Linked DNA regions of Pleomorphomonas sp. PLEO. The protein of the gene in region 1 binds, or shares a complex with, the protein of each later gene. Links are inferred from orthologs where the notes say so. Each region holds a gene or a part of one and is shown on either strand. Other genes may lie near its edges.

Evidence for each region. The genes of interacting proteins can lie anywhere in the genome.
Region 2: the proteins of ccmA (region 1) and AB6N07_RS02660 are in contact, whole or in part, in a solved structure (PDB 8CE8), measured with the Escherichia coli proteins. The link is inferred for Pleomorphomonas sp. PLEO from one-to-one orthologs.

Annotation. Positions count from the first base shown.
Region 1 is NZ_CP166625.1:831,482-837,209, forward strand. What follows is about bases 1,767-4,563. They hold ccmA (heme ABC exporter ATP-binding protein CcmA), read left to right. Parts: upstream 1,767-2,742; coding sequence 2,743-3,384; downstream 3,385-4,563. Other genes in these bases: acnA (aconitate hydratase AcnA), read right to left, coding at 1,767-2,435; ccmB (heme exporter protein CcmB), read left to right, coding at 3,393-4,052; AB6N07_RS03625 (methyl-accepting chemotaxis protein), read right to left, coding at 4,166-4,563. Also shown: more of acnA, read right to left, coding at 1-1,766; more of AB6N07_RS03625, read right to left, coding at 4,564-5,728. UniProt on the Escherichia coli protein: Part of the ABC transporter complex CcmAB involved in the biogenesis of c-type cytochromes; once thought to export heme, this seems not to be the case, but its exact role is uncertain. Responsible for energy coupling to the transport system.
Region 2 is NZ_CP166625.1:618,056-622,328, forward strand. Bases 1-2,808 are described here. They hold AB6N07_RS02660 (heme ABC transporter permease), read right to left. Parts: upstream 1,865-2,808; coding sequence 1,136-1,864; downstream 1-1,135. Other genes in these bases: AB6N07_RS02645 (YggS family pyridoxal phosphate-dependent enzyme), read left to right, coding at 1-364; AB6N07_RS02650 (DsbE family thiol:disulfide interchange protein), read right to left, coding at 349-930; ccmD (heme exporter protein CcmD), read right to left, coding at 927-1,139; ftsY (signal recognition particle-docking protein FtsY), read right to left, coding at 1,994-2,808. Outside these bases: more of ftsY, read right to left, coding at 2,809-3,031; tRNA (N(6)-L-threonylcarbamoyladenosine(37)-C(2))-methylthiotransferase MtaB, read right to left, coding at 3,049-4,273. UniProt on the Escherichia coli protein: Required for the export of heme to the periplasm for the biogenesis of c-type cytochromes.

The DNA of each region.
Region 1 (5,728 bases):
TTGGACCGGTGGATGCGCTCGAAGCTCTCGGCGATCACCGCCTTGACGCCGAGGAGGTTGGTACCCTTGGCCGCCCAGTCGCGCGACGAGCCGTTGCCATATTCGACACCGGCGAAGATGACCAGCGGAACGCCTTCCTCCTTGTAACGCATGGCGGCGTCGTAGATGTACATCCGGTCGCCCGAGGGATGGTGAATGGTCCAGCCGCCCTCGACCACGTTGCCTGCGTCGTCTTTGACCATGTTGTTCTTGATGCGAATGTTGGCAAAGGTGCCGCGCATCATCACTTCATGGTTGCCGCGCCGCGTGCCGTACTGGTTGAAATCGGCCGGCCGCACCTGATGACCGGTGAGATACTGGCCGGCCGGGCTCGCCACCTTGATCGAACCGGCCGGAGAAATGTGGTCGGTGGTGATCTTGTCGCCGAACAGGCCGAGGATGCGAGCGCCGACAATGTCGGTGACCGGCGGCGGCGTCATGGTGATGCCGGCGAAATAGGGCGGGTTCTGAACGTAGGTCGAACCGATATTCCAGCTGTAAGTCTGGCCGATGCCGGCTTCGACGGCACGCCAGCGGGCATCGCCCTTGAAGACGTCGGCGTATTTTTCCTTGAACATGCCGGCGGTGATGTAGGTGGCGATGGTCTCGTTGATTTCCTTGCTCGACGGCCAGACGTCCCGAAGATAGACCGGCGCGCCATCGGCGCCGGAGCCGAGCGGCTCGGTCGACAGGTCCTTCTGCACGCTGCCGGCCAAAGCATAGGCCACCACCAGCGGCGGCGATGCCAGATAGTTGGCCTGCACGTCGGGGCTGACACGGCCTTCGAAATTGCGATTGCCGGACAGCACGGCGGCGGCGACGATGCCGTTTTCGTTGATCGACTTGGAGATCGGCCCAGGCAGCGGGCCGGAGTTGCCGATGCAGGTGGTACAGCCGAAGCCGACCAGATTGAAGCCGAGGGCGTCGAGATCGGTCTGCAGGCCGGACTGGCTGAGATATTCGGCAACGACCTGCGAGCCGGGCGCCAGCGACGTCTTCACCCAGGGCTTGACGGCGAGGCCCTTCTGCCGTGCCTTGCGGGCGAGCAGACCGGCGGCGACCAGCACGCTGGGGTTGGAGGTGTTGGTGCAGGAGGTGATGGCGGCGATCACCACGTCACCGTGGCCGAGGTCGAAGTTACCCTCCTCGACCGGATAGCGCGTGGCGATGTCGGTGACCTTCTTGTACTCGGTCTCCATGGCGGTCGTGAACCCAGCCTTGGCTCCGCTGAGCGACACGCGGCCCTCCGGCCGCTTGGGGCCGGCCAGCGACGGCACGACGGTGGAAAGGTCCAGTTCCAGGATGTCGGTGAACACCGGGTCGGGCGTGTCGGCGGTGCGATAGAGGCCCTGGGCGCGCGCGTAGGCATCGACGAGGGCGACGCGATCGTCGGCGCGGCCGGAGAACTTCAGATAGCGGATGGTCTCGGCGTCAACCGGGAAGAAGCCGCAGGTGGCGCCGTATTCCGGGCCCATGTTGGCGATGGTCGCACGGTCGGCCAGCGTCAGGCTGTCAAGGCCGGGGCCGAAATACTCGACGAACTTGCCGACCACACCCTTCTTGCGCAGCATCTGGGTGACGGTCAGCACCACGTCGGTGGCGGTCACGCCCTCGGTCACCTTGCCGGTCAGCTTGAAGCCGACCACCTCGGGGATCAGCATGGAAACCGGCTGGCCGAGCATGGCGGCCTCAGCCTCGATGCCGCCGACGCCCCAGCCGAGCACGGAGAGGCCATTGACCATGGTGGTGTGGCTATCGGTGCCGACACAGGTGTCGGGATAGGCGTAGGTGACCTTGTCCTCTTCGTTGGTCCAGACCGTCTGGGCGAGGTATTCCAGGTTGACCTGATGACAGATGCCGGTACCCGGCGGCACAACGCGGAAGTTGTGGAAGGCGTTCTGGCCCCACTTCAGGAAGTTGTAGCGCTCGATGTTCTGCTCGTATTCACGGGCAACGTTCTGGGCCAGTGATGAGGCGCTGCCGTAATAATCGACCACCACCGAGTGATCGATGACGAGGTCGACGGGAACGAGCGGGTTGATCTTGCGGGGGTCGCCACCGAGGGCGACCATGGCGTCGCGCATCGCCGCGAGGTCGACGACGGCCGGCACGCCGGTAAAGTCCTGCATCAGCACACGCGCGGGTCGGTAGGCGATTTCCTTGTCGACCTTGCCCTTGTTATCCAGCCAGGCGGCCATGGCGCGAATGTCGGCCTCGGTCACCGAGCGGCCGTCCTCAAAGCGCAGCAGGTTTTCAAGGATAACCTTCAGCGACACCGGCAGGCGGGAGACGCCGGCAAGGCCATTCTCCTCCGCCACCTTCAGGTCGTAGTAGACATAGGTCTTAGAGCCGACCTGAAGTTCTCTCTTGGACTTGAAGCTGTCGAGCGACGGCATGCGCGGGCCCCTTTCGTGCCGGGGGCGCCTTGCCAGCGGGCGACGGCGGTGCCGGCATCCGATCGGGCAGGACCTCGCCACCGGCGAGCAGTTTGACGTTTACGTAATGGTCAGATTACGACCGGAGACTTCCTTGCGCCTTATAGAGAATAAGGTGGCCGCTCACCAGACCTTGCGTACGAAATTCTACCATATGGAGCTCATTCCATGGTTGGCCTCTCCAAGGCCAAGCCGGGAGCGAAAGCAGCTTACGCCCCCAGCCGCGATGCTCTATTGGGAAAAGACGCCGTCCGCGCCGGAGAGAGCCTTGAGCCAGCCCTATCAGCCCTTTCGTCTCGTTGTTGAGGCACTCGGCGTCGACCGTGGCGGCCGGCGGGTGATCGAGGGCGTTGATTTCCAGATTATCGGAGGCGAGGCCATCCTGGTCACCGGTCCCAACGGTGTCGGCAAGTCGACTCTACTCCGGGCGCTCGCCGGGCTCGGCCGGCCGGCGGAGGGATCCGTGCGCTTTCTGGCTGACGGCGTCGCCGATCCTGACGAGGTTGGCCGTCACATTCATTATCTCGGCCACCGCGACGCCGTGAAACCGGCCCTGACGGTCGGCGAGAACCTCGCCTTTTGGCGGGATTTCCTGGGGAGCGACGGCGGCGCGCCGGTGGATGTGGCTCTCGATAGCGTAGGGCTCGTCGATCTTGCCGCCCTGCCGGCGGCTTATCTATCGGCTGGACAGCGGCGGCGCCTTGCCATCGCCCGCCTCATCGCCGTGCGCCGGCCGCTGTGGCTGCTCGATGAGCCGACCGCCGCCCTTGATGCCGCCTCGGAGGCGAGTCTGGTCAATCTCATGGCCGCTCATCTGCATGCTGGCGGCGCTATCATCGCAGCGACCCACCTCACCATTGGTCTTGCCGGCGCCCGCTCGCTTCGTCTTGTCGTTGGGGAGATGGTCTGATGCCGCCGCTGGCCGCTCTCTATGTCCGCGAATTGCGCCTTGCCGTCCGCATTGGCGGCGGCGCCATGATGGGCGTGCTGTTCTACCTGATCGTGGTGACGACCTTTCCTTTCGCCATCGGGCCGGATCTCAACCTGCTGTCGCGTCTCGGACCGGCCATCCTGTGGATCGGCGCGCTACTCGCGACGTTGCTTGGTCTCGACCGGCTGTTCGAGGCCGATCGCGACGACGGTGCGCTCGACCTGATGGTGGCGTCCGGCCGGTCGCTGGAACTGCTGGTGATTGTCAAGGTCGCGGCTCACTGGACCGCGACGGGCTTGCCCCTTGTCATCGCGGCTCCCTTTCTGTCGCTGCTTTTGGCCATGCCTGTCGATGTGACGCTCGCCACCGTGGCGACGCTCCTGGTCGGTACGCCGGCACTGACCCTGCTCGGAGCCATTGGTGCCGGTCTGACAGTGTCGCTGCGACGCGGTGGCCTGTTGTTGCCGATCCTGGTGCTGCCGTTCGCCGTGCCGATACTGATCTTCGGCGTCGCCGCCTCGACCGCCGTCGCCTATGATCCGGCGGCTTTCCGTACGCCCTTCCTGCTCATCGTCGCCGTAACGCTGACGGCGGCGGCGATCTCACCGATCGCCACCGCCGCCGCGCTTAGAAACGGGCTCGACTAGAGCAATTCCAGCAAAAGTGGACACCGGTTTTGCGTCCGGAATTGCGTCTTAACAAGGAGATAGAGGCTACCCGGCGAACCTGAGTTCGTCGGATAGGCTCTAGCACAGACGCGTCAGGCCGCCCGGATGGTGGCGAGGAAGAGCTGGAGTTCGCTCTGCAGACGCTCGGCCTGAGCCGAGAGGGCGTCCGAGGCGTGCAACACTTCCTGCGCGGCAACGGCCGATTCGTTTGCCGCATCGCCGACCTTGACGATATTGTAAGCCACGGTGCTGGTACCCTCCGCTGCCTTCTGCACGGAGTCAGCGATTTCTTGCGTCGCGGTTCCCTGGTCGCGGACCGAGCCGGCCACCGTGTTGGACACTTTCGAGATATGGCCGATGGTCTCGGTGATGCGCATGATGGCGTCGCTGGAATCGGCCGTCGATGCCTGGATCGAGGCCACCTGGGCGCCGATCTCGCTCGTGGCCTTGGCGGTCTGGTCGGCGAGCTGCTTGACCTCGGCGGCGACGACGGCGAAGCCCTTGCCGGCCTCGCCCGCCCGTGCCGCCTCAATGGTGGCATTCAGTGCCAGAAGATTGGTCTGGCCGGCAATGGTGTTGATGAGATCGACCACCGCGCCAATTTTCCGCGCCGCTTCCGACAGCTCGCGCACCTTGGCCGCCGTATCGGAGGCGTCCTGCACGGCTTTCGAGGCCACTTCGGTTGATTCATTCACCTGTCGGCCGATCTCGGCGATCGAAGATGCCAGTTCCTCGGCGGCGGCGGCTACGGTGCCGACGCCGGCAGAGGCCGCTTCGGAGGCCGTGGTTACGGTGGATGCCTTCTGTGTCAGGTCGGCGGAGGACTGGGAGAGGGTCTGGGCCGAGCCGTTGAGCTGGCCAGCGGCGGCGGCCAGCGAGGAGGCAATGCCGCCGACGGTCTGCTCGAACATGTCGGCAAGCTGTTGGACTTCGCTGCGCCTCGACTCGGCCTGCGCCGCCGCATCGGCTTCGCGGGTGGCACGGGCGTCGGCCGCCTGGACAAGGCTCGTTTTGAACACTTCGAGCGCCTCGGCCATGGTGCCGACCTCGTCCTTGCGGCCAAGACCGGGCACCACCGTCCGCAGATCGCCGTCAGAGACCTTTCCCATGGCGTGAGAGATGGCCACGACTGGCCGTGAGATCGAGCGGCCGATCACGAAGGCCAGCGCCACGGCGCCGACCACCGACAGGCCGGCCACGATCAGCAGCGTGCGGCGAATGGTGTCGAGAAGGCTGGTGGTTGCGACGCCGATCGATGTCGATTCGATGGAGGCGGCGGAGCGGACGCTGGCCACCTTGTTGGCGATTGCCGTCGAGGCGTTGAGCAGATCCTTGGAGGTCAGGGTACGGAGATCGGAGGCAATCTGATTGGCCTGACGATAGGCGTCCTGATAGGCGGTCGCGGACTTCAACACCTTGCCGAGCTGAGCTGCCTCCTGCCCTTCGCCGACAGCCTTGATGACCAGATTGAGGCGCTGGACGAGGCCGTTGAAACCGGCATCCGCCGCTTTGAGATCGTCGGCCGTGCCGTTGTTCAGCAATTTGTAAACCGCAAGACGCCCGGCGTTGTACTGCTCGGTTGCCTTGGTGGCGATCGGAATGAGTTCCGGTTTACCCAGCTTATCGACCTTGGAGGAGAAGAACAGCATGTCGTT
Region 2 (4,273 bases), 220 kb from region 1 along the record:
GAAGATCGCCGCCGCGCTTGCCAAGGAAATGCAGGCGCAAAGCCGTTTTCCCAAGCTGCTCGTTCAGGTCAATACCGGGGAGGAGCCGCAGAAGGCCGGCGTCGCACCGCGTGAAACGGTAGATTTCGTGAAACGTTGCCGCGAGGTGCACGGCCTCACCATTGCCGGGCTGATGTGCATTCCGCCGGTCGGCGATCCGCCGGCACCGCATTTCGCGCTGCTGGACGAACTGGCGCGGCGCGCCGGTGTTGCTTTCCGCTCGATGGGCATGTCGTCGGATTACGAAACGGCGATCGGCCAAGGCGCGACGCATGTACGCGTCGGTAGCGCCATCTTCGGCTATCGAGATTACGGCGCTGCCTGAGTGGCGAGCGCCTTTTCGATCGCCGGCATCAATTCGGTCGAAATCCGCTCCCGCGTGAGCGGCCCGACCAGCTTGGCGGCGATGCGGCCATTCGCCACCACGAAGGTTTCCGGTACGCCGTAGACACCCCAGTCGATACCGACGCGGCCGTTTCGGTCGGCGCCGATGGCAGTGTAGGGATTGCCCAGACCGTTGAGGAAACGCAGTGCCTGATCGTCGGCATCCTTGTAGTTGAGGCCGTAAAGGCGGATCCGCTGGTCTTTTGTAAGGTCGGTCAGGAGCGGATGTTCAGCTCGGCAGGGCGCGCACCAACTGGCGAAGACATTGACGACGAAAACGCCTTTGGCGAGATCGTCGTTTGAGAGACCGGAAACCGGCACACCATTCCGCGTCAGACCGGCAACGCCTTCAAGGCGGAAATCGGGTACTGGCTTGCCGATCAGCGCTGATGGGACTTCCGACGGATCGCCAGCGCCAAGCCTTGAATAGAACAAGACGGCAAGCGCCAGAAACAAGGCGAGCGGGACGAGCGCGAGAAATCCGATGCGGCGTGATGGCTTGCTCACGCCTGCGTCTCCAGGGGCGTCTCGGGTGCCAGGCGGGCGGCGGCGCGCGCCGAGCGTCGGGTCAGGCCACGCGCCTCGAGCGCGGCGAGCGTGCTTTTGAGCCGCCAGTGATCGAGGATGATCCAAACCGTCAGGCCCAAAGCGGCGAGCGCCGCCGCCCCATAGCTCAGGAGAATGAAACCGGCGTAGGGACCGAGGAGAGCGATCATCTGATAGCTCCGGCGGCTGTCAGGCCGAGGGCACGGATGCGCCGACGCAGGATCTCGTTGCGCATGGCGGCCAGATGCAGGGTGACGAGAAGACACGTAAAGGCCAGCGCCATGGCCGCGAGTGGCACCAGCATGGTGGCATCGATGGTCGGGCCGCCGATGCGGAACACCGAAGCGGGTTGGTGCAGCGTGTTCCACCAGTCGACAGAGAACTTGATGATCGGCAGGTTGACCGAGCCGACGAGGATCAGGATCGCAGCGGCGCGGGCGCCTCGGGTTGGATCCTCAATCGTGCGCCAGAGGGCGATGAGACCGAGATACATGATGAACAGCACCAGCACGGAGGTCAGGCGCGCGTCCCACTCCCAATAGGTGCCCCACATCGGCCGGCCCCACAGCGAACCGGTGACCAGCGCGAGGGCCGTAAACGTGGCGCCGATCGGCGCGGCGGCGCGAGCGGCGACGTCGGAGAGCGGGTGCCGCCAGACCAGTGTGCCGAGCGCCGAGACGGCCATGATCGAATAGGTCAGCATGGAGAGCCAGGCGGCCGGCACGTGAATGTACATGATCCTGACCGTTTCACCCTGGAGGTAGTCGGCTGGTGAGCGAGCTACCAGCGCAAGGCCTCCGACGAACAGAACAACAGTCAGTCCGGCCAGCCAGGGAATCAGGCGGCCGGCAAACGCCAGAAAACGGGTAGGATTGGCCAGGTCGGCGAGGGACATGCTTGCCTCGGGGTGGGCGATAGGCGCCAGTCGCGGCTTCGACGTATTCCAGGCTGCACACATAGCGATTTCGTGGGCGGCCGGCAATCCGGGGCTGTCCGAGGAACAAACGTCGGTTCAGGGATACGGTCAGTCACCGAGCCCGGCAATGGCGCGGGCGAAATCGCGGGCGGCGAAGGGCTCGAGATCGTCGATGCCCTCGCCAACTCCGATGAAGTGCACTGGCAGGCCGAATTTCTCGGCGATGGCAACGAGAATACCGCCGCGCGCCGTACCGTCGAGCTTGGTCATGACCAAGCCGGTGACGCCGGCGGTGCGACCGAAGGCTTCCACTTGGGAAACGGCATTCTGGCCGGTGGTGGCATCGAGGACCAGCAATACGTCGTGTGGTGCCGTGGGATCGATCTTGCGGAGAACGCGGACGACCTTCTCAAGTTCGGCCATCAGCTCCGCCTTGTTCTGCAAGCGACCGGCGGTGTCGATCATCAGGATGTCGATGCCTTCGGCTTTCGCCCGAGTCAGTGCGTCGAAGGCGAGACCGGCCGAATCAGCGCCGACTTCGCGGGCAACGATCGGCACATTCGCCCGTTCGGCCCATACTTTCAGCTGATCGATGGCGGCGGCGCGAAAGGTGTCACCGGCGGCCATCATGACTTTTTTGTCCTCGGCAACGAACTTCGAGGCGAGCTTGCCGATCGTGGTGGTTTTGCCGGAACCATTGACGCCGACCACGAGCACTACATGGGGCGCCTTATCCGTCTTCAGCGTGAAGGGCACGGCGACCGGGGCGAGCACCTTCTCCACCTCGGCGGCAAGGATCGTTTTCACTTCCTCGTCGGTGATGTCTTTGCCATAGCGCTCGGCCGATAGCCGCTCGGCGATGGCCGACGCAACGGCGACGCCGAGGTCGGCCTGAATCAGCACGTCTTCCAGTTCTTCAAGCGTGTCGGCATCGAGCTTGCGCTTGGTGAAAATCGAGACGATGCCGCCGCTGAGCGCCTGCGAGGAGCGCGACATGCCACTCGTAAGTCGATGAAACCAGGACGGTCGATCAGCAACGGCCGGTGCGGCAACAACAGGCTCATTCAGTGATTCACGTGGATCGGGCGTTTCCCGCCCGCCACCGAACCAGCGGCCGATGAGACCCGGCTTCTTGTCGTCCGACATGTCGTTGGTCCTTCGCCTCAGGCAGCCTTGGAAATGAGGGCACGGTCGGTGCGGCCGGTGACGATGGCCGGCACGATTTCGCCGGGCGCGCCCCGGTCGATCTCGGTGAGCGTAAACTGTTCAGTGCGGCCGAGTCCGTTTTTCTCGACGAGCACCGCGTGATGGTGACCGGCCTCGCCGTCGAGGTGGGCACGAAAAGCGGCATCACCCTTCTCTCGCAACCTAGAGGCGCGTATCTTTATTTCGGCTCGCTCAACTTGTGTCATTCGCGCGGCGGGCGTGCCGGGGCGCGGTGAATAGGGGAAGACGTGCAGATGCGTGAGGCCGCAATCATCGACGATGGCAAGTGAGTTCTGGAACATCGCCTCGGTTTCAGTCGGGAAGCCGGCGATGATGTCGGCGCCGAACACCATGTCGGGACGAAGTCGCCGGGCTTCATCGCAGAAGCGGATGGCATCGGCCCGGAGATGGCGGCGCTTCATCCGCTTCAGGATCAGGTCGTCGCCATGCTGGAGCGATAGATGCATATGTGGCATCAGCCGCTCCTCCTCGGCGATCGCCGCCATCAGGTCCGGATCGGCCTCAATTGAGTCGATGGAGGAGATGCGGAGGCGAGACAGTTCCGGCACTTCCTTGAGGATGGAACGGGTGAGGCGACCGAGGCGAGGGTTGCCGGGCAGGTCATCGCCATATGAGGTAAGGTCGACGCCCGTCAGCACCACCTCGGCATAGCCGTTCTCGACGAGCCGGCGCACCTGGGCAACCACATCGCCCATCGGCACCGAGCGCGAATTACCGCGGCCGAAGGGAATAATACAGAAGGTGCAACGGTGGTCGCAGCCGTTCTGCACCTGGACAAAGGCACGGGTGCGGCCCTCGAAGCCATCGACGAGATGCAGCGCCGTTTCGCGCACGCTCATGATGTCGTTGACGCGGGTCTTTTCCTCGGCGGATACGCCGAAATCGGGGATCGCCTGATAAGCTGCTTCGGTGAGCTTGTCGGCATTGCCGACCACCAGATCGACCTCTGCCATGCCGGCGAACAGCTCGGGCGAGGTCTGGGCGGCGCAACCGGTGACGACGATGCGAGCGTCGGGGTTGGCGCGTCGGGCGCGGCGGATCGCCTGCTTTGCCTGCCGCACCGCCTCGCCGGTTACGGCGCAGGTGTTGACCAGCACGGCCTCCGAAAGGCCCGCTTCGGCCGCCTTCTGCCGCATCACTTCCGATTCCGCCGTGTTGAGG